Regions from separate parts of the Brenneria rubrifaciens genome, predicted to be linked through region 3. Evidence: predicted binding sites of a transcription regulator. Region 3 holds the regulator's gene; each other region holds the start of a gene.
What was found. The regulator CRP, encoded in region 3, controls carbon source genes, mostly activating them, when cyclic AMP is high. The targets are predictions, from matches to a motif close to ATGTGANNNNNNTCACAT.

Region 1 (10,616 bases), 1.9 Mb from region 3:
CATTTTTGGCGTCATTAATACCTTTGAAAACTCACTGGACAACATTGGCGTGCATACTGACGGTGTTGCCACCTCGCCGCTGGCCGACCTGTCGGTAACCAAATCGCTGCCCCCGGAATTCGGCCAGATGATGCAAATCAGCATTGAGCGTGGTTACAAAAACTTCATCGATATCGTGGCCCAGGCCCGTAAGAAAACGCCGGACCAAATCAATGCGATTGCTCAGGGGCACGTCTGGGTCGGCAGCGATGCCAAAGAAAATGGTCTGGTCGATCAACTCGGCGACTTTGATGATGCAGTGAAGAAAGCCGCGGAACTGGCGAAACTCGGCCGGTATCAGTTGAACTGGTATATGGAACAGCCCAGCGTGTTTGATGCGGTGTTGAATCAGGTCAACACCTCTGTTTATGCCTGGTTGCCCGCCGCGATCCAATCAATGCTGCCCGCTCCCGTGGCGCAATTGGCCGAAGCCGTACGCTCGCAGCCGTCGATCATGAATAATCTCAACGATCCGCAGAACAGATATGCCCTGTGTCTGAACTGTGGGGAAATCCGCTAACCAAGCACCAGCCCGGTATTACCCCATGCCGGGCTGTTTTTCCTCTTCGTTGCCTCTATACTCTTTTTTTTACCTTTATTCACGCCACCTATGCAGAAAAAATCTATTTATGTCGCCTATACGGGCGGCACGATTGGGATGCGACGCTCCGCCAACGGCTATATCCCCGTATCAGGGCATCTCCAGCAGCAATTGGCGCAGATGCCGGAATTTCACCGTACTGAAATGCCTGGGTTTACCATCCATGAATATTCCCCGTTGATTGACTCATCCGACATGACGCCAGCGGACTGGCAAGCCATCGCCGATGACATTCAACAGCATTACGATAAGTATGATGGCTTTGTCATCCTGCACGGCACCGATACCATGGCTTTTACCGCATCAGCGCTCTCGTTCATGCTGGAAAATCTGGCCAAGCCGGTTATTGTGACAGGGTCACAGATCCCTTTGGCCGAACTGCGTTCCGATGGGCAAACCAATCTACTCAATGCGCTCTATGTCGCCGCCAATCATCCGGTGGATGAGGTCGCCCTCTTCTTCAACAACAAGTTATTACGCGGCAACCGGACTACCAAAGCGCACGCGGATGGTTTTGATGCATTCGCTTCTCCCAACTATCCACCGCTGTTGGAGGTCGGGATTCATATCCGCCGTCTGGCTCCCGCAGCATGCTGTGAAAACTCTCCACCGCTGAAAGTGCATCATATTACGCCGCAACCTATCGGGGTAATTACCATTTATCCTGGTATTTCAGCCGATGTGGTGAGTAATTTCCTCCGCCAACCGGTTAAAGCGCTTATCCTGCGATCTTACGGCGTAGGCAATGCGCCGCAGAGTCCTGATTTGCTGAATGAGCTACGCCTGGCGTCAGAACGCGGTATTGTCGTGGTAAACCTGACACAGTGCATTGCCGGCCGGGTGAATATGGACGGTTATGCTACCGGCAATGCGCTGGCGCAATCAGGCGTTATCAGTGGTTATGATATGACGGTGGAAGCCGCGCTGACCAAACTGCACTATCTGCTCAGTAAGCCAGATCTTAGCGCCGATGAAATTCGGCAACGAATGCAGCAAAATCTTCGGGGAGAGTTGAGCAATAAAGATTGAATATTAATGAATCCAGGGGGCAAGCCATGAAAAGAGCGTTGTTATTGATTGATTTACAAAATGACTTTTGTCCCGGTGGTGCGTTGGCGGTCAACGGGGGCGATCAGGTCATCGAGATCGCCAATCGAGCCATCAGCGTCTGCCTTGCCGCCAATGTTCCGGTGATCGCCAGCCAAGATTGGCACCCTGCCGATCACGGCAGTTTTGCCGTCAACGCTCACGCAAACGTCGGAGAGTTAGGAGAACTGGACGGCTTAGCGCAAATTTGGTGGCCAGTGCACTGCGTACAAGGGGAAACTGGCGCGCAATTCCATCCTACGCTAAATCGACAGGATATCGAATGGGTGGTGCAAAAAGGCACTCAGGCCAATATTGATAGCTACAGTGCGTTCTTTGATAACGGACACCGGACCAAAACCGAACTCGATGGCTGGCTGAAAGCGAGAAAAATCACCCACCTGATCGTGATGGGGCTGGCAACGGATTACTGTGTGAAATTCAGCGTGTTGGATGCGCTGGCGCTAGGATATGTCACTGACGTACTGGTCGAAGGGTGCTGCGGGGTAAATTTGAGTCCTGACGACAGTCAGAATGCGTTAAAGGAGATGGAACAGCGTGGGGCCAACCTGCTCGATTTAGATCACGTTATCGCCAGTCTGATGTCGTCCCATACCTGATAGCGTCGTAGTCGCGCAGGAGTTAATGCTGAGGTTTGAGATTAATGATGGCGGCGGCGTCGAATTGCCGCTTAAGTTCTTGCTTGCTTTTCATCACGATCTCGCCGTTGGTTCCAATCGTCATATGTTGCGCCTGCTCATTATGACGAGCTTGCCACATCATCACCATTTGCAGGCAGTTCTCTTTCTGCTCCGCCGATAACGCGACGCCGTCAGGCCATTTTCCCAGTTCTACCGCCGTTGCCAGGCGTTGATAGATTTCCGGCGTCATTGCCTCAATCAGTTCATCAAGATGCATGTCCAGTTCCTTACGCAGCACATAATCAACGTCTCAAGCTGAATCGTTTAAAGCATCATTGACGCATTCAGTTTGGACAACAGCAAGTTAACGCGGATTAACCGTCGACTCGCTCGCCGTCAACCGCATCAATAAAGCTGAGTGAGGCGGAATTTACGCAGTAACGCTCTCCTGTGGTATTCGGGCCATCAGGGAAGACATGTCCCAAATGCGCGTCACAGTGTCCACAGCGAATCTCGATACGCTGCATATTGTGCGAATCATCCTGAAGATAGCGAATCGCTTCCGGTGATACGGGCTGATCAAAACTCGGCCAACCGCAGCCGGAATCATATTTGTTATCGGAATAGAACAGCGGCGACCGGCAGCAGAGACAATGGTAAATACCAGTCCGCTTATTATGCAGTAATTTGCCGGAAAAAGCCGGTTCGGTGCCCCGTTGCTGTGTGACATAGCGTTGCATTTCAGTCAGTTCAGCGTCATCCGCCGGTAGTTGCTGAGAAGGATCGTTTGTCATAAAAATCTCACAGAGTGTTTATGTCCATTAAGATAATCACTAATTCTAACAAAAAATTAACAACATTGCAGGCTCTTTTAGCTTAGTATAAACCCCCTTATCATGATCAATATTCAATTGTGATACATGTCACAATTTTGAGTAAATCAGGCTTTTTATGATGTATTACGTCTCCATATCTGTCTTAGATATTATTTAGTTACCGCAAAGGTGGAATTTTACTCAAAGGTTGGTCGCAGGTTTGACTTACAGCAACTATTGACACGATTCCGCTTGACGCTCAGCAGGGTTTTTGTAATTTTTACAACCAACCTTTTATTCACTAATTAATTAGCTGGTGGAAATATGACTATTAAAGTAGGTATCAACGGTTTTGGCCGTATCGGGCGCATTGTTTTCCGTGCCGCACAAGAACGTTCTGACATCGAAATTGTTGCAATCAATGACCTGTTAGACGCGGAGTACATGGCATACATGCTTAAGTACGACTCTACGCACGGCCGTTTCAACGGCACCGTTGAAGTTAAAGAGGGTCACCTGATTGTTAATGGTAAAACCATCCGCGTCACCGCAGAAAAAGACCCAGCTAACCTGAAGTGGAACGAAGTCAACGTTGACGTGGTTGCCGAAGCAACGGGTATCTTCCTGACTGACGAAACCGCACGTAAACACATCACCGCGGGCGCCAAGAAAGTGGTACTGACCGGTCCGTCCAAAGATGATACTCCGATGTTCGTTATGGGGGTAAACCACAAGGCTTACGCGGGTCAGGAAATTGTCTCCAACGCATCTTGCACCACTAACTGTCTGGCTCCGCTGGCCAAGGTTATCAACGATAATTTCGGTATCGCTGAAGCGCTGATGACGACCGTTCATGCGACCACCGCGACTCAAAAAACCGTTGACGGTCCGTCTCACAAAGACTGGCGCGGCGGCCGCGGCGCATCTCAGAACATCATCCCATCATCTACCGGCGCGGCTAAAGCTGTAGGTAAAGTCATTCCTGAGCTGAATGGCAAACTGACCGGTATGGCGTTCCGCGTTCCTACTCCGAACGTCTCTGTCGTTGACCTGACCGCTCGTCTGGAAAAACCGGCTTCTTACAAAGAAATCTGTGCTGCGATCAAAGCGGCGGCTGAAGGCGAACTGAAAGGCGTTCTGGGCTATACAGAAGATGACGTTGTTTCTACCGATTTCAACGGTGAAAAACTGACTTCTGTGTTCGATGCCAAAGCCGGTATCGCGCTGAACGATAACTTTGTAAAACTGGTTTCCTGGTACGACAACGAAACAGGCTATTCCAACAAGGTTTTGGATCTGATCGCCCACATTTCTAAATAAGTCGCGGAGATGATCCAATGATGAAGGGCGACGCAGTGTCGTCCTTTTTTTATTTGCTGCCTGTCAAAGCCGTTTTCGCTCATGAATAGCAATCATAAAAGGCAAATATCATGACCGATAAGATATTCAACCTCCCCATCATAAAACAAATTACACCAACCATTAGCCAACGTCAGTTAGAGCAATTGCCCGTGATTGTCGTCGAACATCCGCGGATGCGTGCGGCAATCGCACTACAGGGGGCGCACCTGCTAAGCTGGCAGCCAACCAATGAAGCGCCGGTTCTATGGCTGAGTGGCAACACATCATTCGCCGAGCATGTGGCTATTCGTGGCGGTGTCCCAATCTGTTTCCCGTGGTTTGGCCCGACTGCCGCTCCTAACCATGGTTTTGCGCGCCTCATGCCGTGGGCATTGACTTCTCATAGCGAAGATGGCGATGGCGTCCAACTCGCGTTCACGTTGCGTGACAACGAACAAACCCGCGCCGCCTGGCCGCATGAATTTATGCTGATTGCCCGTTTCCATCTGGGCAGAGAATGTCGTATCGAACTGGAATTTCATGGGGATTACAGCATCACTAGCGCATTGCATACCTATTTCAAGATCGGCGATATCAGCAAAATTAGCATCGGCGGTCTGGGCGAGCAATTTATCGATAAGGTTAATCAGGGCAAGCTGTCTACAGCGCAAGGGGATTTGGTTTTTACCGATCAAATAGACCGCATCTACACTCATCCGCAGTCCATTAGTGTGATTAATGACCCTGTGCTGCAACGCACAATTGAAGTGCATCACAATCAGCACAGTGATGTCGTATCCTGGAATCCGGGTGCAGAACTATCGCATACCATCAGCGATATGACCGATGACGGTTATAAAACCTTTGTATGTGTAGAAACCGCGCGCATCAATCAGCCGCTTACCCCCAGCGTCCAATCACCGATGCGACTGAGCTGCATTATTCGTATCAGGAAATCACATTTCTGCTGACGGGGTCCGATGCATTGGCCTACAACCGTTTTGGCGAAAGCGCGCTACCCTACACCACATCCAGATGTTGCTTGTTAGTCGGAGCAGGAAACACCTGATCCAGCATCGTCAGTTCCTGCGGTGACAGTATGATCTCCAGGGATCGCGCATTTTCTATCACATGTTGTTCAGCACTGGCTTTGGGAATGGCAATGACGTCTGGATGGCGAATGACCCACGCGAGCAAAACCTGAGCAGGCGACATACCACGTTGAGCGGCAATGCTCTTCACCACCGAATGCGCCAGCAGATCGTCACGCAAACGACCGGCCTGAGCAAGCGGGCAATATGCCATAACCGGGATATGATGTTGCCGACACCAGGGCAGCAAATCAAACTCGATTCCGCGTGAAGCCAGATGATAAAGCACCTGATTGGTTTGGCAGGCTTTGCCGCCGTTGAGCGACCACAGCGCCTGCATATCCTGAATATCCAGATTGGAAACGCCCCACTGTCTTATTTTGCCTGCCTGCTGTAGCGTTTGCATGGCGTTAATCGTTTCAATCAGCGGAATGCCACCGCGCCAGTGCAGCAGGTACAAATCAATAGAGTCCGTTTGCAGACGCTGCAAGCTTCGCTCACAAGCGTTGATGGCTTTCTGCCCGCCCGCATTGTGCGGGTACACTTTGGATACCAGATAGACCTTATCGCGCTGGCCACGAATGGCTGCGCCCACAATCTCCTCCGCTCGCCCATCGGCGTACATCTCCGCCGTGTCGATCAGCGTCAGTCCGTGGTCTATGCCAACCTGTAGCGCTTTAACCTCCTGCGCTTTCAGTTCAGCATGTTCCCCCATATACCATGTTCCCTGACCAATCGCAGGTACGATGCTTCCATCTGGAAAAGTCACTTTTTTTATAGTCATGGCGCTTCGTCCTCTCCTGAGCAAAATCGCCCAACACCCTATGCACCATCAGTGTGCAAAATGGGGTGTAGCACCCCATTTTTGTGCAATAAATGCACTAAGACCGTCAATCCCCATCAAAATCGGTAGCTAACGCCGACCGACAACAGGGCGCTATAACTTTTATCCACAATCGGACTATCTTTCATCTCATCAGACAATCGAGTATAGCGACCCACCGCCCAGGTGCTCCAGCTTGAGTTGATTTGGTAATTCGCGCTGAGTTCCAGAAAAGGCGCCCAACCATCGCCAGGACGGTAGCGGGCAAAACCTGATTGTGCTGACTCGCTGCGGCTGACGCCATAGTAATAACGGTTCATATTCTTACTAAACCAGGTGGCGCCGATGCCGGGGGTAATGTTCAGATCGCCCATTGTGAAGCGATAAAGGTAGGTGGTGTCCCAAGCCAACCCATTGCTGTTATCCAACGTATCCCCGGCCAGTACGGTACGAATTTCGCCCCAGTCAGCGATATGACGATAAGCCATGCCCGCCATCAGCGACCCGCGGCGCTTATCCAACTGCTTCATTTGCCGATCGTCACTGTCACCAGGTTTAAAGCCCAAGGGCAGATAATATGCCGTCAACGAAAGACGATTAGCTCCATCATTCCACAAATAATAACCACCGCCCAAACCGCGAAAATAGAAATTTTCGCTTTCATAGTTCAGCACGGGGAGAGGATAAACGTCGTTATCAACACCGCGGTAAACTGACGTGGAGCCTGCCGCTCCAACGCCTAAAGATACCTCAGCCGCATAAGCGGAAGGCAACGTTAAAGCAGCGGCAACACACGCTGCCAACAGACTTAATTGAGAGTTTTTCACAGTTTTCTATTTCCTATTTTGCGGGTTACCGGGGTTAAGGCGATGCTTACGTGGTTCTCCTTCCCGATATCAGATTAATTAAAAATATGATAAGCGAATATGTTATATCAAAGAATGACGAAGACACGACATCCCCTCTAACGCCCACCCTATGGGATACTACACGCGATTGCCAGGAAGTGAGTCATTGAAATATCTTAAAAAGATGTCTATCGGATAGAGGAAATTTTACGGATGCAAACTAAACTTTAATATAGAAGGTGAAGTTTTCCGAGTCGGCAGGCATGTATAAAATTGCATGATTGTCATAAACGACAAGTTGGCATAAGGGTTGCTGTACTCAGATGATTTCTTCTTTCGGGGGCATGATACTCAACCGATTTCAAGATGCGGTAAATCGGCAACGGAGCGAATCATCAGGAACGGTGATGACACCGTGACTGGAACCAGGGAAGGAAACCAGCACTGCTGAATTTGAAGGATGGTGGGTATACATTATATAGGCTGTACGCATTCTACACGCTCTCTTAATCTGTGCTAATTGACGAAGGACGGGCATCGCTATGAACATATTTGATCACTACCGCCAGCGTTACGACGCTGCCAAGGATGAAGAGTTCACATTGCAGGAATTCCTTGCTATCTGTCAGCAAGATCGTAGCGCTTACGCCAACGCTGCTGAAAGATTGTTAATGGCTATCGGTGAACCCGTAATGGTGGATACCGCTCATGAATCGCATTTATCCCGTTTATTCTCGAATCGGGTGATCGCCCGTTATCCTGCTTTTGAAGAGTTTTATGGTATGGAAGATGCCATAGAACAAATCGTGTCATATTTGAAGCACGCAGCTCAGGGGTTGGAAGAAAAGAAACAGATTTTGTATCTGCTGGGGCCGGTCGGCGGAGGGAAATCTTCATTGGCTGAACGCCTGAAAGTGCTGATGCAGCACGTCCCTATCTATATTCTCAGCGCCAACGGCGAGCGCAGTCCGGTCAACGATCACCCACTATGCCTGTTCAATCCTCAGGAAGATGCCGCGATTCTGGAAAAAGAGTATGCCATTCCTCGGCGCTATCTGGGTACCATCATGTCGCCCTGGGCCGCTAAGCGCCTACAGGAGTTCGGGGGTGACATCACCAAATTCAAGGTTGTCAAAGTATGGCCTTCCATTCTCGCGCAGTTGGGTATCGCCAAAACCGAACCGGGCGATGAAAACAATCAGGACATTTCCGCGTTGGTGGGTAAAGTCGACATCCGTAAGCTGGAACACTTTGCTCAGAACGATCCCGATGCCTACGGCTATTCCGGCGCCCTGTGCCGCGCCAACCAGGGCATAATGGAATTTGTGGAAATGTTCAAGGCCCCGATCAAAGTGCTGCATCCCCTGCTGACGGCAACGCAGGAAGGCAACTACAACGGTACGGAAGGCATTGCCGCATTGCCGTTCAACGGCATCATTCTGGCGCACTCCAACGAGTCAGAATGGGTTCAGTTCCGTAATAACAAAAACAATGAAGCATTCCTTGACCGCGTTTATATCGTAAAGGTGCCGTATTGCCTGCGCGTCTCGGAAGAAGTCAAAATTTACGACAAACTGCTTAACAACAGCGAACTGACTCACGCGCCCTGCGCACCGGGAACGCTGGAAACACTGGCCCGTTTCTCCATTCTTTCCCGTCTGAAAGAGCCGGAAAACTCCAGCATCTATTCCAAAATGCGGGTGTATGACGGTGAAAGTCTGAAAGACACTGACCCGAAAGCGAAGTCCTATCAGGAATACCGCGACTATGCGGGCGTGGATGAGGGCATGAACGGCCTTTCAACCCGTTTCGCCTTTAAAATCCTTTCTCGCGTCTTCAACTTCGATCACAGCGAGGTTGCGGCGAATCCGGTCCACCTGTTCTACGTGCTGGAGCAGCAAATTGAGCGTGAACAGTTTCCGCAAGATCAGGCAGAGAAATATCTTGAGCATCTGAAAGGCTATCTGATTCCGAAATACGCGGAATTTATCGGTAAAGAAATTCAGACTGCCTATCTGGAGTCCTATTCTGAATACGGACAGAACATCTTTGATCGTTACGTCACCTATGCCGACTTCTGGATTCAGGATCAGGAGTACCGCGACCCGGATACCGGCCAATTGTTCGACCGGGAATCTCTGAACGCCGAGTTGGAAAAAATCGAAAAACCGGCGGGTATCAGCAACCCCAAAGATTTCCGTAACGAAATCGTCAACTTTGTGCTGCGCGCACGCGCCAACAATAGCGGACGTAATCCGAACTGGACCAGTTACGAAAAATTACGGACGGTGATCGAGAAGAAAATGTTCTCCAACACCGAGGAACTGTTGCCTGTCATTTCGTTTAACACCAAGACTTCAACGGATGAACAGAAGAAACATGATGATTTTGTCGATCGTATGATGGAGAAGGGTTACACCCGCAAACAGGTACGTTTGCTGTGTGAATGGTATCTGCGAGTGAGGAAGTCATCATAATGGTGCATGGAGCTGGGCAAAGTCGTTTGGGGGTAGTATGGCCTATTTCATTGATCGACGGCTAAATGGCAAAAACAAAAGCATGGTTAACCGCCAGCGCTTTTTGCGCCGCTATAAGTCGCAAATTAAACAGTCGATTTCCGAGGCCATTAATAAGCGTTCGGTGACCGATATCGAAAGCGGGGAGTCTGTCTCGATCCCCAATGGGGACATTAACGAACCCATGTTTCATCAGGGACGCGGGGGACGCCGTCATCGCGTCCATCCCGGCAACGATCACTTCATACAAAACGATCGCATTGAGCGGCCGCAGGGAGGAGGCGGCGGTTCCGGTCAGGGCGATGCCAGCAATAATGGCGAAGGCCAGGATGAGTTCGTGTTTCAGATATCCAAGGATGAATATCTGGATCTGTTGTTTGAAGATCTGGCGTTGCCTAATTTGAAGAAAACGCAGCACCGCCAGCTTAACGAATACAAGACTCACCGCGCCGGGTACACGGCGAACGGTGTTCCCGCCAATATCAGCGTGGTACGCTCGCTGCAAAATTCCCTTGCCCGCCGTATGGCAATGACGGCAGGCAAACGCCGGGAGTTGCACGCGATGGAGGAATCCCTGGAGCAACTGGAGCGTATTGAACCGGCCCAACTGCTGGAGGAGGAGCGTTTACGGCAGGATATCGCGGAATTACGTCAGAAGATTGCCCGCGTCCCGTTTATTGACACGTTTGACCTGCGCTATAAAAATTACGAACGGCGGGCCGAGCCGTCCAGTCAGGCAGTAATGTTCTGTCTGATGGATGTTTCCGGCTCAATGGATCAAGCGACCAAAGACATGGCGAAACGCTTTTATATTC
Region 2 (10,616 bases), 1.8 Mb from region 3:
GAAAACCCGCGCCGCCAAGACCGGCAATCCCCGCTTGATGAAGGTGATTCAGCAGGGTATCGGCGCTTTGTGTGCGGTAATCGGCCAGCGTATGGCGTTCACACCAAAGGTCTTCACCGTCAGAAATGAGAATGACGCTTAATTCCGGTAAGCCGGAAGGGTGCGCCGTCATATGCGGACGAATGGCGCGGATCGTGCCGGAGGTCGGGGCATGAACGGGGAGCGTTCGCCCTTTGCCGAGGGTCAACGGCTGCCCGCGCAACACGTTTTCGCCCACTTTAACGCACAGTTCCCCTTCCGGGCCCAGATGCTGTTTAAGCGGAATAATGAACTGTTCAGGCAAGGGGAGGTGACGCAACGGTATCCGGCTGGATTGCGTTTTCATTTCTGGCGGATGAATGCCGCCATCGAAATCCCAAACTCTGTCTTTTTTAAAGGCGGAAAACAGCTTAAGCATGTTGTTCTACTTGAATAACGCGAACCGGAATCGTATTGAGATCCCACTTCCAGTTGGCGGGAGTGGGCTCGATGGGGCGCATCTCAATGCAGTCTGTCGGGCAGGGAGAGACACACAGATCGCAACCAGTACATAAATCACTGACCACGGTATGCACGGCTTTGGTACTGCCAACGATGGCATCCACCGGGCAGGCCTGAATGCATTTTGTACAGCCGATACAGTTAGTTTCATCAATCCACGCCACTTTGCGTTCGGGGTTCAGGACGGCGTTATCACCGTCGAGGGGCTGGGGACCGATATTCAGCTTTTCGGCCAGCTTGAGCATCATAGCTTCGCCACCCGGCCCGCACTTATTGATGTTTTCACCGTTCAGGCACACGGCTTCGGCATAGGGACGGCAACCGGGATACCCGCACTGTCCGCACTGGCTTTGCGGCAGCATGGCCTCGACCTGTTCTACCATGGGGTCGCCTTCCACCTGGAAGCGCCGCGAGGCATAGCCAAGAATGAGGCCGAAACACAGGGCGAGGGCGCTTAACGCCGCGATTGCGATCCAGATTGCCGTCATCAGAATTTCACCAGGCCGGTAAAACCCATAAATGCCAGCGACATCAGTCCGGCGGTAATTAAGGCAATGGCGTTCCCGCGAAACGGGGCGGGAACATTAGCAACCGCGAGACGTTCGCGAATAGCGGCAAACAGCACCATGACCAGAGAGAAACCCGCCGCGCCGCCAAAACCGTAAACGGTTGACTGAAGAAAACCGTGCGACATGTTCACGTTCAGCAACACCACGCCTAAAACCGCGCAGTTGGTAGTAATCAACGGCAGGAAAATCCCCAGTAAACGATAGAGATCAGGGCTGACTTTACGCACGAACATCTCGGAAAACTGCACCACGAATGCCAATACCAGAATAAACGCCATGGTGCGCAGGTAAAGAATATCCAGCGGCAACAAAATATATTCGTTGATCAACCAGGAAAACATCGCGCCCAGCGTCATCACGAAGGTGGTTGCCAGCCCCAGGCCAATCGCCGTTTCCAGTTTTTTGGAAACGCCCATAAACGGGCACAATCCCAAGAATTTCACCAGAACGAAATTGTTTACCAAGAGAATGCTAACAAATAATAAAGCGTATTCGGTCATTACAGCGCCTAAAGAAACAAAATCCGCACATTATCGGGCATTGTCGGGCTTTCAACAACACATCGATAGTAAGGTTATAGTCAAAGCCGGGGGATGTGTACCGCAATGCCGGGGTGGAAGGGGTATCGGGTAGGGAGCGGCGCCGGCGACGCTGTGAAATACCGTCGCTATCACACCTGAAAGCGTCTGCGCTCTTGGCATGAACGCCACTACCCAGGGCGGCCGAAACCGCCTTCTGATGGCGCAATCAATGCGCGCAAAGCTTGTAATAGACCTCATTCCAGCGCAGCGCGTCTTTGAAGGCGGGGAGGCGGGTGTCGTTATCGATAACCATCAGCTCAATATTTTGCATGTCGGCATATAACCGCATCGTGTCCAGATCCAACGCTTGCGTGAATACCGTATGATGCGCGCCCCCGGCCAGCATCCAGGCTTCGGCTGCGACTTCAAGTGACGGTTGAGCCCGCCAGATCGCCCGCGCTACCGGCAGTTTGGGCAGTGGGCGCGGCTGGTCGATGGTATCGACCTGATTCACCAGCATTCTGAAGCGATCGCCCATATCGATGACGCTGGCATTGAGCGCAAGACCCGCCGGCGCAGAGAAGATCAAACGCGCGGGATCGGCTTTACCACCGATACCCAGATGTTGCGCGTCCAGAATCGGCTTTTGCTCTTTGGCGATGCTGGGGCAAACTTCCAGCATATGAGCGCCTACCACCAGATCGTTATTCTGCTGGAAGTGATAGGTGTAATCCTCCATAAACGACGTGCCGCCCGCTAGTCCTGTCGCCATCACTTTCATGATGCGCAGCAGCGCCGCGGTTTTCCAGTCGCCTTCGCCGCCAAAACCATAGCCTTGTTGCATCAGACGCTGTACGGCCAGCCCCGGTAGCTGCTTCAACCCATAGAGATTCTCGAAATTGGTGGTGAAGGCGTGATAGCCGCCTTGCTCCAGAAAACGCCGCATGCCGAGTTCAATCTGCGCCGCATCCAATAGATTCTGACGATTTGGGCCATGAAGCTTGACGGCATCCGTCAGTTGATAGCTGGCTTCGTATTCTTCAACCAGCGTGTCGATGTCGCCTTTGGACACCGCATCGACGACAGTAACCAAATCGCCGATTCCCCAGGCGCTGACCGCGTATCCGAACTGAATCTGCGCCCCGACTTTATCGCCTTCGGTAACCGCCACTTCGCGCATGTTGTCGCCAAAACGCGCCACTTTCAGGTGGTTACTCTCCTGAATCGCCGCCGCGACGCGCATCCATTTAGCGATGCGCTGGTGCGCATTGTTATCCTGCCAGTGACCGACCGCCACCGGGTGCGCCTGACGCATACGCGCCCCGATAAACCCGAACTCCCGTCCGCCGTGCGCGGTCTGATTCAGATTCATAAAATCCATATCCATCACGTCCCACGGAATTTCAGCGTTGAATTGGGTATGGAATTGCAGCAGCGGCTTATGAAGAATGCGGAGTCCGCCAATCCACATTTTGGCCGGAGAAAAGGTGTGCAGCCAGATAAGCAAGCCGATACAGCTATCCTGGTAGTTCGCGTCGCGGCATAGGGATATGATTTCGTCCGGTGTTTTTACCAGGGGTTTTAGCACCAGTTTAACCGGCAGCCCGGCCTTCTGATTTAAGCTCGCAACGACGTTTTCCGCATGCGCTTTTACCTGCCGTAAGGTTTCTTCGCCGTAGAGATGTTGGCTGCCGATAACAAACCAGACTTCAAGCTGCTTAAAATGAACCATGACGACTCCTGTTCAAAAGGAAGAAAATAATCGATGTTAAGCTTCCGCGCTGGCCTGCGGGCTGTAAGCTGGCTCAGCCAGGCGACACCACTGCTGGTAACGTTCGTAAAGCTGCTGATAATGGGCGGCGCGCGGGGCATCCGGCGTCAGCGTGCGTTCAATACCGCTGGCCATGTGGCGTTGCGCGGTCGGAATATCGGCATGTCCGCCTGCGGCGACGGCGGCGAAAATGGCCGCGCCCAAGGCACAGCACTGCTCGGAGGCAACGATTTGCAACGGACGATTCATGACGTCGGCGCAAACCTGCATGATGATGGGGGACTTGCGAGCAATCCCGCCCAGCGCAAGAATGTTCTCAACCGGGACCCCCTGATTTTCAAAACATTCCATGATGGCGCGCGCCCCGAAAGCCGTTGCCGCAATAAATCCGCCAAACAGCCTGGGCGCATCCGTTGCCAGATTGAGATCGGTAATCACGCCCTTTAAACGTTGATTGGCAAACGGTGTTCTGCGGCCGTTGAACCAGTCGAGCACCACGGGCAGATGATCCAGCGTCGGGTTTTCAGCCCATGCCCGGGTGAGATGCTCAAGCAATTTATTTTCCGTTGCCTGTAATGGCGCGTTGAGTTCGGGATAGTCGCGGATGGCCTGATGCAGCGGCCAGCTCAACAGACGGCTGAACCAGGCGTACATATCGCCGAATGCGGATTGCCCGGCTTCCAGCCCGATATAGCCGGGCACCACGCTGCCATCCACCTGACCGCAGATACCGGCGATAGTGCAATTGGCAATGCGGGGTTCATCGGCGATTAGAATGTCGCAGGTGGAAGTGCCGATCACTTTAACCAACGTGTAGGGCTGTGCGCCGGCGCCAACGGCGCCCACATGACAGTCGAACGCGCCGCCGGCGATCGTCACGGTGTCCGGCAGACCGAGCCGCTGCGCCCATTCGGAGCTGAGGGTGCCGACCGGCTGCTCGGCCGTCCAGGTTTCGGTAAACATCGGGTATTGCAAGCATTCGGTCAGACAGGGATCAAGGGCGTGCAGAAAGGCTTTAGGCGGCAGACCGCCCCAGTCAGGATGCCAGAGCGACTTGTGACCGGCGCTACAGCGCCCGCGGCGGATTTTTTCTGGCGCGACCGTACCGGAGAGCAAGGCGGGCACCCAATCACATAACTCGACCCAGGAGACGGCGGTCTGGCGGACTCGCGCGTCTTCACGCGAGATGTGCAGGATTTTCGCCCAGAACCATTCGGAGGAATAGACGCCGCCAATATAGCGGGTATAGTCCGGGAATTGCCCGGCGCGGCATTGGGCCGTGATCGCCTCTGCGTCTTCTATTGCCGTGTGATCTTTCCACAAGACAAACATCGCGTTGGGGTTATCGGCAAATTCGGGACGCAGCGCCAGAACCTGGCCCCGTTCATCAATCGGCGCCGGCGTCGAACCGGTTGAGTCAATGCCAATACCGATAATCCGCTGACGCTGCTTCGCCGTCAGGCGAGCGACCACCACCCGGATAGCCTGTTCCAGTGATTCGATGTAATCCAGTGGATGATGCCGGAATTGGTTTTTGGCCGGTTGGCAATACTTGCCTTCGCGCCAGCGAGGGTAATAGACAACTTCCGCGGCTAATTCTTGCCCGAAATGGCAATCCACGGCCAGCGCGCGCACCGAATCACTGCCGAAATCGAGGCCAATCGTTACCGCATCCGCCACCATCGCTTCGCTCCTGTAATTGCGCTTTCAGTGCTGTTAACGATAAGCAAGGGATAAGCGAGGACGTAAGGAGCCGTTAGCTGGAAGTATGCATTTTTCTGCCGCCGATGCGCTTTTTGTGATGGGCGTCAAAAGTTAATGATTGGTTAAATTTGCTAAATATATGCACAAATCTGTCGTTGTTCCGGTATGTGATAGGGCTCTATCTTATTGATGAAAATACCCGCTAAAACATAAAGCGTCTGAATGCTGCAAAGTAAAGGAATAGACTAAGTCTGTGTTTTTCCTTTATAGCGGACCTGAAATACCCTACCGGGAACGATGCGGCGCATCAGTCTGGCTGGCGTATAAAAAGATAACTATAGCGGAGAACATCATGCATAAATTCACCAAGGTGCTGGCGACGATCGGGCTGGCTGCCGTTATGTCACAATCGGCTATCGCCGAAACGTTGAAGCTGGGGTTTCTGGTCAAACAACCGGAAGAACCCTGGTTTCAGACGGAATGGAGGTTTGCTGATAAGGCGGGGAAAGACCTCGGTTTTGATGTGATTAAAATTGCGGTTCCCGATGGAGAAAAAACCCTTAACGCTATCGATAGTCTGGCGGCCAGCGGCGCGAAAGGCTTTGTTATTTGTACGCCCGATCCTAAGCTGGGGCCGGCGATTGTCGCCAAAGCGCGCAGTTACGATTTGAAAGTCATCGCGGTGGACGACCAGTTTGTGAATGCCAAAGGCGAACCGATGGATACGGTGCCGCTGGTGATGATGGCCGCAACCAAGATCGGTGAGCGCCAGGGGCAGGAGTTGTGGAAAGAAATGAACCGGCGCGGCTGGAAGGTGGATGAAACCGCTGTTATGACCATTACCGCCAACGAACTGGACACCGCGCGCCGCCGCACCAGCGGTTCAATGGCGGCGCTGAAAGCCGCCGGTTTCCCGGAAAAACAAATCTATCAGGTGCCCACCAAATCCAACGATATCCCCGGCGCGTTTGATGCCGCCAACTCCATGCTGGTGCAGCACCCTAAAGTGAAAAACTGGCTGATCGTCGGGATGAACGACAACACCGTACTGGGCGGCGTTCGGGCGACCGAAGGTCAGGGGTTTAAAGCCGCGAACGTGATCGGTATCGGTATCAACGGCGTGGACGCCGTGAGCGAACTGTCCAAAGGACAGGCGACCGGCTTCTATGGTTCGCTGCTGCCAAGCCCTGACGTGCACGGATACAAGAGCATCCAGATGCTGAACGAGTGGGTGACCAAAGACGTTGAGCCGAAAAAATTCACTGAAGTGACTGACGTGGTGCTGATTACCCGTGACAACTTCAAGGTCGAACTGGAGAAAAAAGGTCTGATGTAAGTCGGGGGAACAGGGAGGTACGGATATTTACCGGTAAACGTTATTCAGCCTGCCAACACGCAGCGCAATCGAAACCCACTGGCGTTATCTATGGTGGTTTAACCACGAGGAAACGGACATGACAGCACAGTCGCCCTATTTGTCGTTTCATGGAATTGGTAAGGCGTTTCCCGGCGTCAAGGCGCTCTCGGATATCAGTTTTTTCTGTCAGGCCGGGCAGATCCATGCATTGATGGGGGAAAACGGCGCGGGTAAATCCACATTGCTGAAAATCCTGAGCGGTAACTATGCGCCCACGGAGGGAGAAATCCATATTCTGGATAAACCGGTTCAATTCAATACGACGATGGACGCCCTGAACGCCGGGGTAGCGATTATCTATCAGGAGTTGCATCTGGTCCCGGAAATGACGGTGGCCGAGAATATCTACCTCGGCCAATTGCCGCATAAATACGGCATGGTGAATTACTCGCTGCTTCGCTATGAGGCCAGGCTGCAACTTGAACATTTGGGGTTGGATCTCGACCCGGATACGCCGCTGAAATACCTGTCCATCGGGCAGTGGCAAATGGTGGAAATTGCCAAGGCGCTGGCCCGTAACGCCAAGATTATCGCGTTTGACGAACCAACCAGTTCGCTTTCGGCCCATGAAATAGAACAACTATTCCGGGTGATTAAAGAGTTGCGCAGCGAAGGGCGCGTCATTCTGTATGTTTCACACCGTATGGAAGAGATTTTCGCGCTGGGCGACGCGATCACCGTGTTTAAAGATGGCCGCTATGTACGTACGTTTGATGATATGCGGCAGGTAAACCATGAGTCGCTGGTGCAGGCGATGGTGGGACGCAATCTGGGCGATATCTATGGTTACTCGCCGCGCCCGCACGGTGAAGCGCGGCTGACGCTAAAGGAGGTGAAAGCGCAAGGCGTAAAATCGACGGTTTCGCTGAGTGTTCGGCAAGGGGAGATTGTCGGTCTGTTTGGGCTGGTGGGCGCGGGCCGCAGCGAATTGCTGAAAGGGTTGTTTGGCGCCACCCGGATAACCGCGGGCGAGGTGTTGCTGGATGGTAAACCGTTGCTGGTCGGCTCGCCGATCGACGCAATCCGCCAGGGCGTGATGCTGTGCCCCGAAGATCGCAAAGCGGATGGCATTATTCCGGTTCACTCGGTACGTGACAACATCAATATCAGCGCGCGGCGCAAGAGCGTGAAAGCCGGATTCCTCATCAATAATCAGTGGGAAGAGGATAACGCGTCACGCCGCATTGACGCGTTGAATATCAAAACGCCCTCGGCGGCGCAACTGATCATGAACCTTTCCGGGGGGAACCAGCAGAAGGTAATTCTCGGACGCTGGCTGTCGGAAGAGATGAAAGTCATTCTGCTGGATGAGCCGACCCGCGGGATTGACGTAGGCGCCAAACATGAGATCTACCAGGTGATTTACGCATTGGCGAAACAAGGAATTGCAGTGCTGTTCGCTTCCAGCGATCTACCCGAAGTGCTGGGGTTGGCCGACCGTATCATTGTGATGCGCGAAGGCGCGGTTTCCGGCGAATTGCTGCATGAAGAAGCCACGGAGCAGAAGGTACTGAGTCTGGCCATGTTACGAACCCCCGATATCGAATCCGCGGTCGCCTGACCGCGAAGGAGTCCAATAATGACAACGGTTACGTCTGCTGCCCCTGAAAAGAAGAACACAGGTACAGGAATGTCACGCATCTGGGATAACTACGGCATGCTGGTGGTTTTTGCCGTCCTGTTTGTCGGATGCGCTATTTTTGTGCCTAATTTTTCCTCCTTTATCAATATGAAAGGGCTGGGGCTGGCTATCTCCATGTCCGGCATGGTGGCTTGCGGTATGCTGTTCTGCCTGGCTTCCGGCGATTTTGACCTGTCTGTGGCGTCGATCATCGCCTGCGCCGGGGTGACGACCGCGGTGGTCATCAATATCAGCGAAAGCCTGTGGTTGGGCGTCGCCGCGGGTCTGCTGCTCGGCGCGGCCTTCGGGTTGCTGAACGGTTTCGTCATTGCGCGGCTTAAAATCAACGCGCTGATCACTACGCTCGCCACGATGCAGATCGCACGCGGTCTGGCTTACATAATCTCCGAGGGTAAAGCGGTGGGGATTGAAGATGAGCGTTTCTTTGAGCTTGGCTATGCCAACTGGTTGGGGTTGCCCGCGCCGATCTGGATTACCGTGGGCTGTATGATCCTGTTTGGGCTGCTGCTGAACAAAACCACGTTTGGCCGTAATACCCTGGCGATCGGGGGGAATGAAGAGGCGGCGCGTCTGGCGGGTGTTCCCGTGGTGCGCACCAAGATCGTGATCTTCACCCTCTCTGGTCTGGTTTCCGCAGCGGCAGGCATCATTCTGGCGTCACGGATGACCAGCGGACAACCCATGACCTCCATCGGTTATGAACTGATCGTGATTTCAGCCTGTGTGCTGGGCGGGGTATCGCTGAAAGGCGGAATCGGCAAGATTTCCTATGTGGTCGCCGGCGTGCTGATTCTGGGGACGGTTGAGAACGCAATGAATTTGCTGAATATTTCGCCATTTGCGCAATATGTGGTGCGCGGCTTGATCCTGCTGACCGCGGTGATCTTCGACCGCTACAAACAGCTGTCTAAGAAAACCCTATAAGCGTTTATCCACTGCGTTTTTACCGACGTGTAACGGAGGTTCAATGTATCACCGTATGGCGCATGAATCTCAGTCTAATCCGTTGCTGCCAGGCTATTCATTCAACGCTTATCTGGTTGCCGGATTGACGCCCATTTTGGCTGAAGGGGCGCTTGATTTCTTTATCGATCGGCCTGACGGCATGAAAGGCTATATCATTAATCTCACCATCAAAGGACAAGGACAGGTGTTCGACGGTGATGAGGCGTTCTATTGTAACCCTGGCGAGCTGTTGCTGTTTCCCCCCAAATCAAAACATTTTTATGGTCGCGCGCCCGATAGCGACTGCTGGTATCACCGCTGGGTCTATTTCCGCCCGCGAGCTTACTGGGCCGACTGGCTGGAGTGGCATAGCCAACATTGCGGCGTGGGAAGACTGAGCCTGCCGGATAACTCACTTTTGCTGGAATTTGACCGGCTGTTTGCCAATATCGAACAAACACAGCGTTCGGGCCGGCGTTTTTCACAAGAGCTGGGGATGAACCTGCTTGAACGGCTGTTGTTAAGGGCGATGGAAGAAGATCCGCAAAGTCCGCAGAAAATCATGGATCCGCGGGTGATCGAGGCTTGCCAGTTCATTACCGGTAATCTGGCGGGCGAGTTGCGCATTGACGACGTGGCCCGGCATGTTTGTCTGTCGCCGTCGCGTTTGGCGCATCTGTTCCGCGAACAGGTCGGCATCAATATATTGCGCTGGCGTGAAGATCAGCGGGTGATTCGCGCCAAGCTGCTGCTCCAGACGACGCAGGAGTCGATTGCCAATATCGGCAGGGTGGTGGGCTATGATGATCAACTCTATTTTTCCCGGGTATTCCGTAAACGCGTCGGCGTCAGCCCCAGTGATTTCCGGCGCCGCAGCAGTGAAATCAACTACCCGTCGGTCAACGGGGCTGCGGCATCCCCATGGGGGGAACGCGTAGGCGCGTAGTAGTTGTTTGAAAGTAACAGGATATGTCCGATAAATAGGCTATTCCCCTGATGCTATACTGAGGTCTACATGATGACGTTAACGCGGCCAGGGGGGATTTTCATGAGTGACACCATTCGTGTTGGGTTACTGGGTTACGGTTACGCCAGCAAGACATTTCATGCGCCGCTCATCGCGGGCACGCCGGGTCTGGAGTTGGTGGCGGTGTCCAGCAGCAGTGCCGATAAAGTGCGCGCTGACTGGTTAACGATGCGGGTCGAAAGCGATCCGCAAACGCTGCTCAGCGATCCCGAAATCGATCTCATTGTGATTCCGACGCCGAATGACACCCATTTTCCTCTGGCGAAACAGGCGCTGACGGCGGGTAAACATGTGGTGGTGGATAAACCGTTTACCGTGACGTTGTCACAGGCACATGAGTTAAGCATGGTGGCGGAACACACGGGTAAGCTGCTTTCCGTGTTCCACAATCGCCGCTGGGACGGTGATTTTCTGACGTTGCAACACCTGCTGCATACCGGATCGCTAGGGGACGTGGTGTACATGGAGTCCCATTTTGAC
Region 3 (10,616 bases):
CCTGGTGTCATTGTAGGCACCGCGACGGAGTAGTTATTGCTCACCAGGTATGCGCGCCTGCACGCAGGATGGTGGTCCATTTTTATTTTAATCATTAAATATCAAATAGATAATATAATTATGTTGCTAATCATCGATAACTACGACTCCTTTACTTACAACCTGTATCAGTATTTCTGTGAGCTGGGCGCAGAGGTTCTGGTCAAGCGTAACGATGAGTTGCAATTGGCGGATATTGAACGGCTTGCGCCAGAGAGACTGGTGATTTCCCCCGGCCCTTGTACCCCGGATGATGCCGGTATTTCACTGGCGGCGATCCGCCATTTTGCGGATAAATTGCCTGTTCTGGGGGTCTGTCTTGGTCATCAGGCGCTGGGACAGGCATTTGGCGCGCGTGTTGTGCGTGCCCGACAGGTCATGCATGGCAAAACCTCTGTCATCACCCATAACAGTACGGGAATTTTTTACGGTTTATCCCAGCCGCTGACGGTGACGCGCTACCACTCGTTGGTGCTTGAAGCGGATGCTTTACCTGACTGCTTTGAGGTGACCGCCTGGAGTGAGTGCAAGGGCGAACGTGATGAAATCATGGGAATCCGGCATCGTTCGCTGCCGTTGGAGGGGGTACAGTTTCACCCTGAAAGCATACTTAGCCAGCAAGGACATCAGCTTTTGGATAATTTTCTTAAAATCTAGTCGGATAGAAAGTCATTGCTTGGCAAAGGGGATTAAACATTGCCCTTAATTGATTTTTTATGCATATTTACTGACTATATTTTCATACGGAACGATGAAATATCAGAGCGGGGCAGCAAATGACTACAGAGAACAAAACAGTAACAAGGGAAACTCACGATAAAGTAATTCTGCCGGTTTATGCACCAGCGCAGTTTGTGCCGGTAAAAGGTAAGGGAAGCCGGGTGTGGGATCAGCAAGGGCGAGAATATATTGATTTCTCAGGCGGTATTGCCGTTACCGCGCTGGGGCATTGCCATCCCGCTCTGGTCGCCGCGTTGAAACAGCAAGGAGAACAACTCTGGCACACCAGCAATGTTTTTACTAATGAGCCGGCGTTGCGTCTGGCCAGCAAGCTGATTAACGCGACCTTTGCCGATCGGGTGTTCTTTGTCAACTCCGGGGCGGAGGCCAACGAAGCGGCGTTTAAACTGGCGCGCCACTACGCGATTGAACGCCACAGCCCGTACAAGACTAAAATCATCGCGTTTTATAATGCGTTCCATGGAAGAACGTTGTTCACCGTCTCGGTTGGCGGCCAGGCAAAATATGCTGACGGTTTTGGCCCGAAGCCTGCGGATATCGTTCATGTGCCTTTTAACGATCTGGACGCGGTTAGAGCGGTAATGGATGATCACACCTGTGCGGTGGTTCTGGAACCCGTGCAGGGAGAGGGCGGAATTATGCCGGCGACGCCAGCGTTTCTGCAGGGCGTGCGTGAGTTATGCGATCGGCATAACGCGCTGCTGGTGTTTGACGAGGTCCAAAGTGGAATGGGCAGAACGGGAAAACTGTTTACTTATATGCATTACGGTATTACGCCAGATATTCTGACCACGGCGAAAGCGTTGGGGGGCGGTTTCCCGATCAGTGCGATGCTGACAACCGAGGAAATTGCCTCGGTGATGACGGTTGGCGTACACGGTACGACCTATGGCGGTAACCCGCTGGCTTGCGCAGTGGCGGAAGCCGCGCTGGACACCATTAATACGCCGGAAGTGTTGTCTGGTGTGGCGGATCGTCACGAACGGTTTGTCAATGAACTGGAAAAAATTAACCAGCGGCATGGCATTTTCGAACAGATTCGCGGCATGGGCCTATTGCTGGGCGCCGAGCTGACCCCGGAGTGGCATGGCCGGGCGCGTAACTTCCTGGCCGCCGCCGCTGAGCAAGGCGTTATGGTGCTGATAGCCGGTCCGAATGTGATTCGTTTTGTGCCCTCCCTGGTGATTGAAACGGAAGATATCGAGCAGGGAATGGCTAAATTCGCTAAAGCCGTCGAGCAGGTGGTTAACGCCGCAGATTAATGCGCTATTGCCATGAAACAGTTAAAAAAGCGTGAGGTTGGCTTCACGCTTTTTTTGTAGGGTAAGGTAAGACTTAACGAGTGCCGTAAACGACGATCGTTTTGCCATGTGCGGAGATCAGGTTCTGGTCTTCTAGCATTTTAAGAATGCGGCCCACGGTTTCACGTGAACAGCCAACAATTTGTCCGATTTCCTGGCGGGTAATTTTTATTTGCATGCCATCCGGGTGGGTCATGGCATCAGGTTGTTTCGCCAGATTTAGCAGCGTTTGAGCAATACGGCCTGTGACATCAAGAAAAGCCAGGTTGCCGACTTTTTCCGAGGTTACCTGTAGACGGCTTGCCATTTGCGCGGACAGACGCATGAGAATATCTGGATTGACCTGTATTAGTTGCCGGAATTTCTTGTAAGAAATTTCAGCGACTTCACAAGCCGTTTTTGCCCGTACCCAGGCGCTGCGCTCCTGTCCTTCCTCAAACAGGCCAAGCTCGCCGATAAAATCTCCCTGATTGAGATAAGAGAGAATCATTTCTTTGCCTTCTTCATCTTTGATTAGCACTGCGACAGAGCCTTTCACGATGTAGTAAAGCGTTTCTGCTTTTTCACCCTGGTGAATAAGCGTGCTCTTCGATGGATACTTATGGATATGGCAATGAGAAAGGAACCATTCGAGAGTGGGGTCTGTTTGCGGTTTGCCGAGAACCATTCGCTATTATCCTCTGTTGTAATTCACTGCGCAAATCACAGGGCTCAGAGTTCCCTGTACGGCGTGTTAACTGCGACTGCTAAAAAATCAAATTTCGTGTGGGCAGAATGACGTCAGGGAATATACTGGAATTTACTATCTGGCGACGCCATCACCTTCCTTGTATCTGTGTTTGCCCGGAACAGGCAGATGCTACTTTTGTTTTTAACACAGCTTGAGGGAAGTGTCTTGTATTGTCTCGCTTCAGCATGAGAAAGCGCCGGGTATGGCGTTTTTTGTATAGTAACAATATAAATTTTCAAAAATTTTTTAGGGAGACGCTATGCATGCACGGGTGAAATGGATTGAAGGCTTAACGTTTCTTGGCGAGTCCGCCTCAGGACATCAGGTTATGATGGACGGCAATGCGGGTGACAAGGCGCCAAGCCCTATGGAAATGCTGCTGATATCGGTTGGCGGTTGCAGCGCGATCGATGTTGTGTCGATTTTGCAAAAAGGACGTCACGATGTCGCCGATTGTGAAGTGAAATTGACTTCGGAACGGAGAGTGCAAGCGCCTCGTCTGTTTACTCATATCAATTTGCATTTCATCGTGACGGGGAAAGGGCTGACCGATCAGGCGGTAGAGCGCGCGGTGGTATTGTCTGCTGAAAAGTATTGCTCTGTGGCGCTGATGTTGGGGGAAGTTGTTCAGGTTACGCACAGTCATGAAGTCCGGGATTCAGCCTAACCGCGCCTTCCTGACATCGTCGCCATCACAGCGACACGACGCGCCTGATAGGGCGTGATGCTGTGATGCTATTCGATCTTTTTCCCTTCCAGCAGGCGTTGTACCAGCGGCGTCATAATCAGCTCCATCGCCAAACCCATTTTTCCACCGGGAACAACCAGCGTGTTGATATGAGAAATAAACGAGCCTTGCAACATGGCGAGCAGATAAGGGTAATCAATATTGTCCAGCCCCTGAAAATGTATCACCACGAAGCTCTCATCCAGTGAAGGAATGGATTTCGCTGCGAACGGGTTGGACGTATCCACGGTGGGGACGCGCTGGAAATTTAAGTGGGTGCGTGAAAATTGTGGCGTGATGTAAGTGATGTAGTCCTCCATCGAGCGAACGACTGAATCCATCACGGCTTCGCGTGAATGCCCGCGTTCATTGACATCACGAATCAATTTTTGAATCCACTCCAGATTGACGATAGGCACCACGCCGACCAGCAGATCGACGTGTTGAGCCACATTGTGTTGCTCGGTAACCACGCCGCCATGCAGACCTTCGTAAAACAGCACATCCGTGGGTGACGGCATGGGTTCCCAGGGGGTGAATGTACCGGGAACCTGATTGTAGGGAATCGCTTCATCATAGGTGTGAAGGTATTTGCGGGTTTTCCCTCGCCCATGCTGCCCATATTCAATGAACGACTGTTCCAGCAGGCTGAAATCATTGGCTTCGGGCCCAAAGTAGCTGATGTGCCGGCCAAGATCGCGCGCCTTGCGAATGGCCATATCCATTTCCGGGCGGGTGTAACGATGGAAGCTATCCCCTTCGAGCTGGGCAGCCCGCATTTTCAACTGCTGAAAAATTTTATGGAACGCCTGGCTGGTGGTGGTGGTTCCCGCGCCGCTGGAGCCGGTAACGGCTATAATTGGATGCTTATATGACATGTGAGGCTTTACTCCGTGATGGCGGCGCGACTTAGCATCGCCGTCGGTAATCGGGCGCCATCAAAAAAGGGAATAGATATGCACTGCTTTTAGCATATTTAGTCGTTCAATACGAGTGATGCTCACCGGCATTAAATTGGTCCCGGGGCATAATGTTGATGGTTTCATGTAATTCAGACCACACCAGTACGATTTCACCGGACGTCAGTTGCCGACGAATGTCAGCGACTTTTTGCGCTAATGTGCGTTCTTCCTCACCGTAATCGGTTCCCTCCCGCAGCACGAAAGATTCGATGAGATTGTTCAGCGTTTCAGGATCGAGTTGTTGCCAGGGAATAATCACGATTTTTTCCAAAATAGGGTACTGATAAAAGCGGGCGAAAAATGCGATACATCATGTCATGAAATCTTGTTATCCGATCTTGTGCGATCAATAGCATACTGCTAGCTTCGATACTGCCAGTTAATCACTCTTTTTTGATTTGTCAAAACCCTCATGCGTTGAGCCTGGGATGTGCGGAAAAGGGTGATTTGCTAAAATCGAGGCTGAAAAAGCACATGGCAATAGACGGTATCGACTCAACGCAGTCGGGCGAGGCGAGAGGCGCCACTTCATGGAACTGAGTTTATTTCTCTCAATGTTAGGTTTTCTCTGGGTTGCGGCCATTACGCCCGGACCAAATAACATGTTGCTGACCACGTCCGGCGCAAACTTTGGTTTTATGCGTTCTTTGTGGCTGATGGGCGGTATCATGCTGGGTATGCAAAGTATCTTGCTGCTGGTGGCGTTTGGCGTGGGCAGCCTGATTCTGCTCTATCCCTCGCTGCATTTTATCTTCAAAGTTTTCGGCAGTGCTTACCTGTTCTGGCTGGCGTGGAAAATTGCCACTGCCGCTTATGAGACGCTGGAAACTAATGCCGCGCCGTCCAGACCGATCCGGTTTTATCAGGGATGGCTACTGCAATTCTTGAATCCAAAAGCGTGGTTGATGGCTTTGGGGGCGGTTGCCAGCTTCAGTCTGGCAGGGGACGGCTATTCCCATTCGGTGGCGGCGATAAGCGTGGGAATCGTGCTGGTGAATCTGGCGTCGGGGGTGATTTGGCTGGGATTCGGTACGATGATAGGCCGCCTGCTGCGCAGTAAAAAAGCATGGGTTATCTTCAATGTTTCGATGGGCGTGCTGACCGCAGCGTGTGTGCTGCTGATTTGGCATTGATGAAATAGCTTGCCGCTTGCTATTCAGTTATCGCACTGCCGCCAGGCGAAGGCTGGGGAAGAACTGAAATAGCACGCAACCCCCAGAATGACGCAGGCGGCGAAGAGAACATCATAGGAAAGATGTTCGCCGAATGGTTGTATCGGTATATGCCAAGATGATGCGGAAGCATACAAGAGACTGGATCGCTGGGCTGAATGCCATTCAATCGCCTTGCATCATCCGCTCCAGTTGTTCCTGCGCGTCCAGCCAGGCCGATTCCGTTTCTTCCAGCGCGATTTTGACTTTTGTTTGTTGTTGCAGACAGTCGGTGAGTTCGGCTTTACGGCTGATGTCATAGAGATCGCTCTCCGCCAGCCGGGTTTCGAGCGAGGCCAGCGCGTCGCCCAGCTTTTCCATCTGCTGCTCAAGTTTGGTGATCTGCTTACGCAGCGGCTGCGTTTGCGTTCTCAGCTCTGCTTCCCGCCGCTTTTGTTCTTTTCTGGCCTGGGCGCTGTTGGCGGTGTTCTCTTTTGACGTCTCATCCGACGCATTATCCTGACGTTGCAGGCCGACCAGCCATTGCTGATAATCTTCCAGATCGCCATCGAAATGCTCGACCTGGCGATCGTGCACCAGATAAAGATCGTCGGTGGTGGAGCGGAGCAAGTGTCGATCGTGCGATACCACCACCAGCGCGCCTTCAAAATCGATCAGCGCTTCGGTCAGCGCCTGTCGCATATCCAGATCGAGGTGGTTGGTGGGTTCATCCAGCAGCAGCAGATTCGGGCGCTGCCAGACGATCAGGGCCAGAACCAGACGGGCTTTTTCGCCCCCGGAGAAACATTCGGTGACTTCGGTGACTTTATCCCCCTGAAACCCGAAACCACCGAGGTAATCACGCAACTGTTGTTCCGTTTCCCGTTCGGCCAGACGGACAAGATGCTGTAGCGGCGATTCATCCGCCCGCAGAAACTCCAACTGATGCTGGGCGAAATACCCCAGCCTGACCCCTTTGGCCAGGCCGATTTCGCCTTGTATGGGCGCGATCGTGCCCGCCAACAGCTTAATCAGCGTGGATTTACCCGCGCCATTATGCCCCAGCAAGCCTATACGTGAGCCGGGCACCAAATTGAGCTTAATCGACGCCAGAATCAGCTTGTCACCATAGCCTGCGCTGACTTTTTCCATTCGCAGCAGCGGGTTGGGCAAAGATTCCGGTGGGCGGAAACTGAAACGAAAAGGATTATCCACGTGCGCCGGGGCAATCATTTCCATCCGTTCCAGCATTTTTATCCGGCTTTGCGCCTGTTTAGCCTTGCTCGCTTTAGCGCGGAAACGGTCAATATAATGTTGCAAATGCGCGACTCTTTCCTGCTGGTGCTCATACAGCGATTGCTGCTGCGCCAGCCGGGTAGCCCGTTGACGTTCAAAAGAGGAGTAGTTGCCCGTGTATTCGTTCAGCACCTGCTGCTCGATATGTAGGATCTTATTGACGACGGGATCGAGGAAATCGCGGTCGTGAGAAATCAGCACCAACGTGCCCGGATAGCTTTTCAGCCATTTCTCCAGCCAGATGACCGCGTCCAGATCGAGGTGGTTGGTCGGTTCATCCAGCAGCAGCAAATCTGAACGGCAAATCAACGCCTGAGCCAGATTAAGACGCATGCGCCAGCCGCCGGAAAACGCGCTGACGGGCTGCTGTAGCTGATCCTGGGAGAAGCCTAGACCGTGCAGCAAACTTGAGGCTCTGGCCTGAATAGTCCAAGCTTGAATAGCATCCAGCTTGCCGTGCAACGTCGCAATGGCATGCCCGTCGTTCTCTTCGTTGGCGGTGTGCAGTTCGGCTTCCAAATGACGGTATTCGCGATCGCCATCAATGACGTAATTAAGCGCCGGTACATCCAGCGCGGGGGTTTCCTGATTTACCCACGCCAGCGCCCAGTTCTGAGGGAAGGTGACGCTGCCGTTGTCGGCGCTGATTTCACCTTTAAGTAACGATAACAACGTAGACTTGCCACAGCCGTTCTTACCGACCAACCCGACTTTCTGACCTGGATTAACCGTGGCTGTCGCGTTATCCAGTAAAACGCGCACGCCACGTCGAATTTGCAGCGAAGAGAAAACAATCATAAAGCGCCGTATGTTCAGAGTATGTTAAATTATTGACCTAATAACAGCACCCGTTGTGTCTGTTTTTTTAGTCGTTGCGCTGCATGGTAACGGAAAACGTCTACCGTGACGACGCTTTGGAGGGGAATAGATGTTGCAGCCACCGAGGATTTTGCTGCTGTATGCCCATCCGGAATCACAGGACTCGGTAGCGAACCGGGTTTTACTGCAACCGGCACAGCAGTTGGATAATGTCACCGTGCACGATCTTTACGCGCACTATCCTGATTTTTTTATTGATATTCATCATGAACAACAATTGCTGCGTGAACACGAGGTGGTTGTTTTTCAACATCCGCTTTATACCTACAGTTGTCCGGCCTTGTTGAAAGAATGGCTTGATCGGGTTTTGTCGCGCGGTTTCGCCAGCGGCATTGGCGGCAATGCGCTGGCGGGCAAATACTGGCGTTCGGTGATTACCACGGGAGAGCCTGAATATGTCTATCAGGCGGGGGGTGAGCGCCGTTTCTCCATCGTGGATCTGCTGCGTCCATTTGAGCTGACAGCGTCGATGTGCCGTATGCACTGGATGCAACCGATGATTGTTTACTGGGCGCGCCGTCTGCAACCTGATGTTTTGACAGGTTATGCCCAGGCTTACGGCGAATGGCTGGCAAGCCCTCTCGATAAAAAGGAGCGCAGATGATGGAGAGCTCTGCGCTACTGGCCGCCGGCGTGATGTTTTTATTTGTGGCGGTGGTCGCTGTACCAATTGCCGCACGATTGGGGATCGGCGCGGTATTGGGCTATTTGATCGCCGGAATAGCCATTGGCCCCTGGGGGTTGGGATTTATCCGCGATGTTGAGGCGATCCTGCATTTCTCCGAGCTTGGCGTGGTCTTTCTAATGTTTATCATTGGACTGGAGCTGAATCCGAAAAAATTGTGGACGCTGCGGCGTTCCATTTTCGGCGTGGGGGCCGCACAGGTCGGGCTGAGTACAGTGATACTGGGGGGCGCGCTCTACCTGACGGATTTCGCCTGGCAGTCGGCTTTGATCGGCGGCATCGGCCTTGCCATGTCATCCACGGCGATGGCGCTGCAACTGATGCGAGAAAAAGGCATGAACCGCAGCGAATCAGGCCAGCTTGGTTTTTCAGTACTGCTGTTTCAGGATTTGGCGGTGATTCCCGCACTGGCGCTAATTCCGATTTTGGCCGGGGTTCAGGGCGAGGTGGATGACTGGAATCAGGTGGTGCTGAAAGTCGCGGCTTTTGTGGGGATGTTGATTGGCGGCCGCTATCTGGTGCGTCCGCTATTCCGCTTCATTGCGGCATCCGGTGTGCGTGAGGTTTTTACCGCCGCTGCGCTGTTGCTGGTGCTGGGCTCAGCGCTCTTTATGGAAGCGCTGGGTTTTTCTATGGCGCTCGGCACCTTTATTGCCGGCGTATTGTTGGCGGAAAGCGAGTACCGCCATGAACTGGAAATCGCGATTGAGCCGTTCAAGGGACTGCTGCTGGGACTGTTCTTTATTTCCGTTGGGATGGCATTGAATCTGGGTATTCTCTATATCCACATTATCAAGGTACTGGTGGCGGTATTGGTGCTGGTCGCGGTTAAAGGCATGGTGCTGTATAGCTTGGCGCGGTATAACCGGATGCGTCGATCGGAGCGCTTACAGTTTGCGGGGGTTTTGAGCCAGGGCGGAGAGTTTGCATTTGTCCTGTTTTCGGCCGCCTCGACCTATAACGTCTTGAAAGGCGAACAACTGCCGTTGCTATTGGTAACGGTGACGATATCCATGATGACGACACCGCTGTTAATGCAGGCGATCGACCGTATTCTGACTCGGCGTTACAATCAACAGGACGTTTCCGACGAGCAGCCCTATGTTGCCGACGATGATCCGCAGGTCATTATTGTAGGATTCGGCCGCTTCGGACAGGTCATCGGCCGCTTGTTAATGGCGAACAAAATGCGGATTACGGTATTAGAGCGCGACATAAGCGCCGTTAGTCTGATGAGAAGCTATGGTTATAAAGTATACTATGGTGATGCGACTGAACTGGAGCTATTGCGTGCGGCGGGTGCGGCCAAGGCGCAGTCGATCGTCATTACCTGCAACGCGCCGGAAGATACGATGGCGGTTGTACATTTGTGCCAGCAACATTTTCCGCACCTGGAAATTCTAGCGCGGGCGCGCGGGCGTGTTGAGGCGCATGAGCTTTTGCAATCCGGCGTAAAACACTTTTCGCGTGAAACGTTTTCCAGTGCGCTGGAACTGGGGCGCAAGGCGCTGATGTCGCTGGGAATGCATCCTCATCAGGCATTTCGTGCTCAGCAGCATTTCCGGCGTCTGGATATGCGTATGCTGCGTGAACTGATGCCGCAACTGCATGGGGATGTTGCCCAAATATCCCGCGTCAAAGAGGCCCGCCGCGAGCTGGAGGATATTTTCCAGCGGGAAATGCAGCGTGAACGGCGTCGGCCTGAAGATTGGGATGAAGCGGAGTAAGCGGGAATAATAGGCCATGAATAATGCGTAAACGATTTATTGCCGGGGCCGTCTGCCCTAAATGTCAGGCGCAGGATACGCTGGCCATAGGGCGTGAAGGTGAAACCGACATTGTGACCTGCGTAAAATGCGGCTACCACCAAAGCCAGTCGGACATGCCGCCGGCAGTGCCGGAACGACCCGCTCAGGACATCATCGGCATTTTTCATCCCGATTGAGGCCGCGGTGGTTTTTAATGTTGGGCCGTCGCGTGTGACATTCAAAATCGTTCCTGACGATTTTTTATTCCGTGCGGTACATGAGGATTTTTTTCAGCTACAATTTGCGCCAGTTTGATTTCCAACGGTAGGAGATATCATGAAAGTAACAAAAGATCTG

Region 1: msrB (peptide-methionine (R)-S-oxide reductase MsrB) is a predicted target of CRP. The motif match lies at 3,279-3,296, and genes of this name have one in related genera.
Region 2: EH207_RS08890 (arabinose ABC transporter substrate-binding protein) is a predicted target of CRP. The motif match lies at 5,198-5,215, and genes of this name have one in related genera.

What each region holds. Positions count from the first base shown of each region.
Region 1 is NZ_CP034035.1:1,974,732-1,985,347, forward strand. Features, by position in the region: gene sppA (signal peptide peptidase SppA) at 1-559, shown strand, start outside; gene ansA (asparaginase) at 650-1,669, shown strand; gene pncA (bifunctional nicotinamidase/pyrazinamidase) at 1,696-2,346, shown strand; gene EH207_RS09175 (YeaC family protein) at 2,369-2,644, opposite strand; gene msrB (peptide-methionine (R)-S-oxide reductase MsrB) at 2,742-3,161, opposite strand; gene gapA (glyceraldehyde-3-phosphate dehydrogenase) at 3,507-4,502, shown strand; gene EH207_RS09190 (D-hexose-6-phosphate mutarotase) at 4,613-5,494, shown strand; gene EH207_RS09195 (aldo/keto reductase) at 5,544-6,398, opposite strand; gene EH207_RS09200 (MipA/OmpV family protein) at 6,515-7,264, opposite strand; gene yeaG (protein kinase YeaG) at 7,828-9,762, shown strand; gene EH207_RS09210 (YeaH/YhbH family protein) at 9,800-10,616, shown strand, end outside.
Region 2 is NZ_CP034035.1:1,910,823-1,921,438, reverse strand. Features, by position in the region: gene rsxC (electron transport complex subunit RsxC) at 1-457, opposite strand, end outside; gene rsxB (electron transport complex subunit RsxB) at 450-1,028, opposite strand; gene rsxA (electron transport complex subunit RsxA) at 1,028-1,609, opposite strand; gene araA (L-arabinose isomerase) at 1,857-3,362, opposite strand; gene EH207_RS08895 (ribulokinase) at 3,399-5,084, opposite strand; gene EH207_RS08890 (arabinose ABC transporter substrate-binding protein) at 5,458-6,441, shown strand; gene araG (L-arabinose ABC transporter ATP-binding protein AraG) at 6,560-8,083, shown strand; gene araH (L-arabinose ABC transporter permease AraH) at 8,102-9,088, shown strand; gene araC (arabinose operon transcriptional regulator AraC) at 9,132-10,055, shown strand; gene EH207_RS08870 (oxidoreductase) at 10,158-10,616, shown strand, end outside.
Region 3 is NZ_CP034035.1:124,633-135,248, forward strand. Features, by position in the region: gene EH207_RS00510 (aminodeoxychorismate synthase component II) at 121-696, shown strand; gene argD (bifunctional acetylornithine/succinyldiaminopimelate transaminase) at 816-2,042, shown strand; gene crp (cAMP-activated global transcriptional regulator CRP) at 2,116-2,748, opposite strand; gene EH207_RS00525 (OsmC family protein) at 3,071-3,478, shown strand; gene EH207_RS00530 (phosphoribulokinase) at 3,547-4,416, opposite strand; gene EH207_RS00535 (YheU family protein) at 4,523-4,759, opposite strand; gene EH207_RS00540 (LysE family translocator) at 5,031-5,633, shown strand; gene EH207_RS00545 (ABC transporter ATP-binding protein) at 5,838-7,745, opposite strand; gene kefG (glutathione-regulated potassium-efflux system ancillary protein KefG) at 7,876-8,430, shown strand; gene kefB (glutathione-regulated potassium-efflux system protein KefB) at 8,430-10,238, shown strand; gene EH207_RS00560 (YheV family putative zinc ribbon protein) at 10,262-10,456, shown strand; gene slyD (peptidylprolyl isomerase) at 10,596-10,616, shown strand, end outside.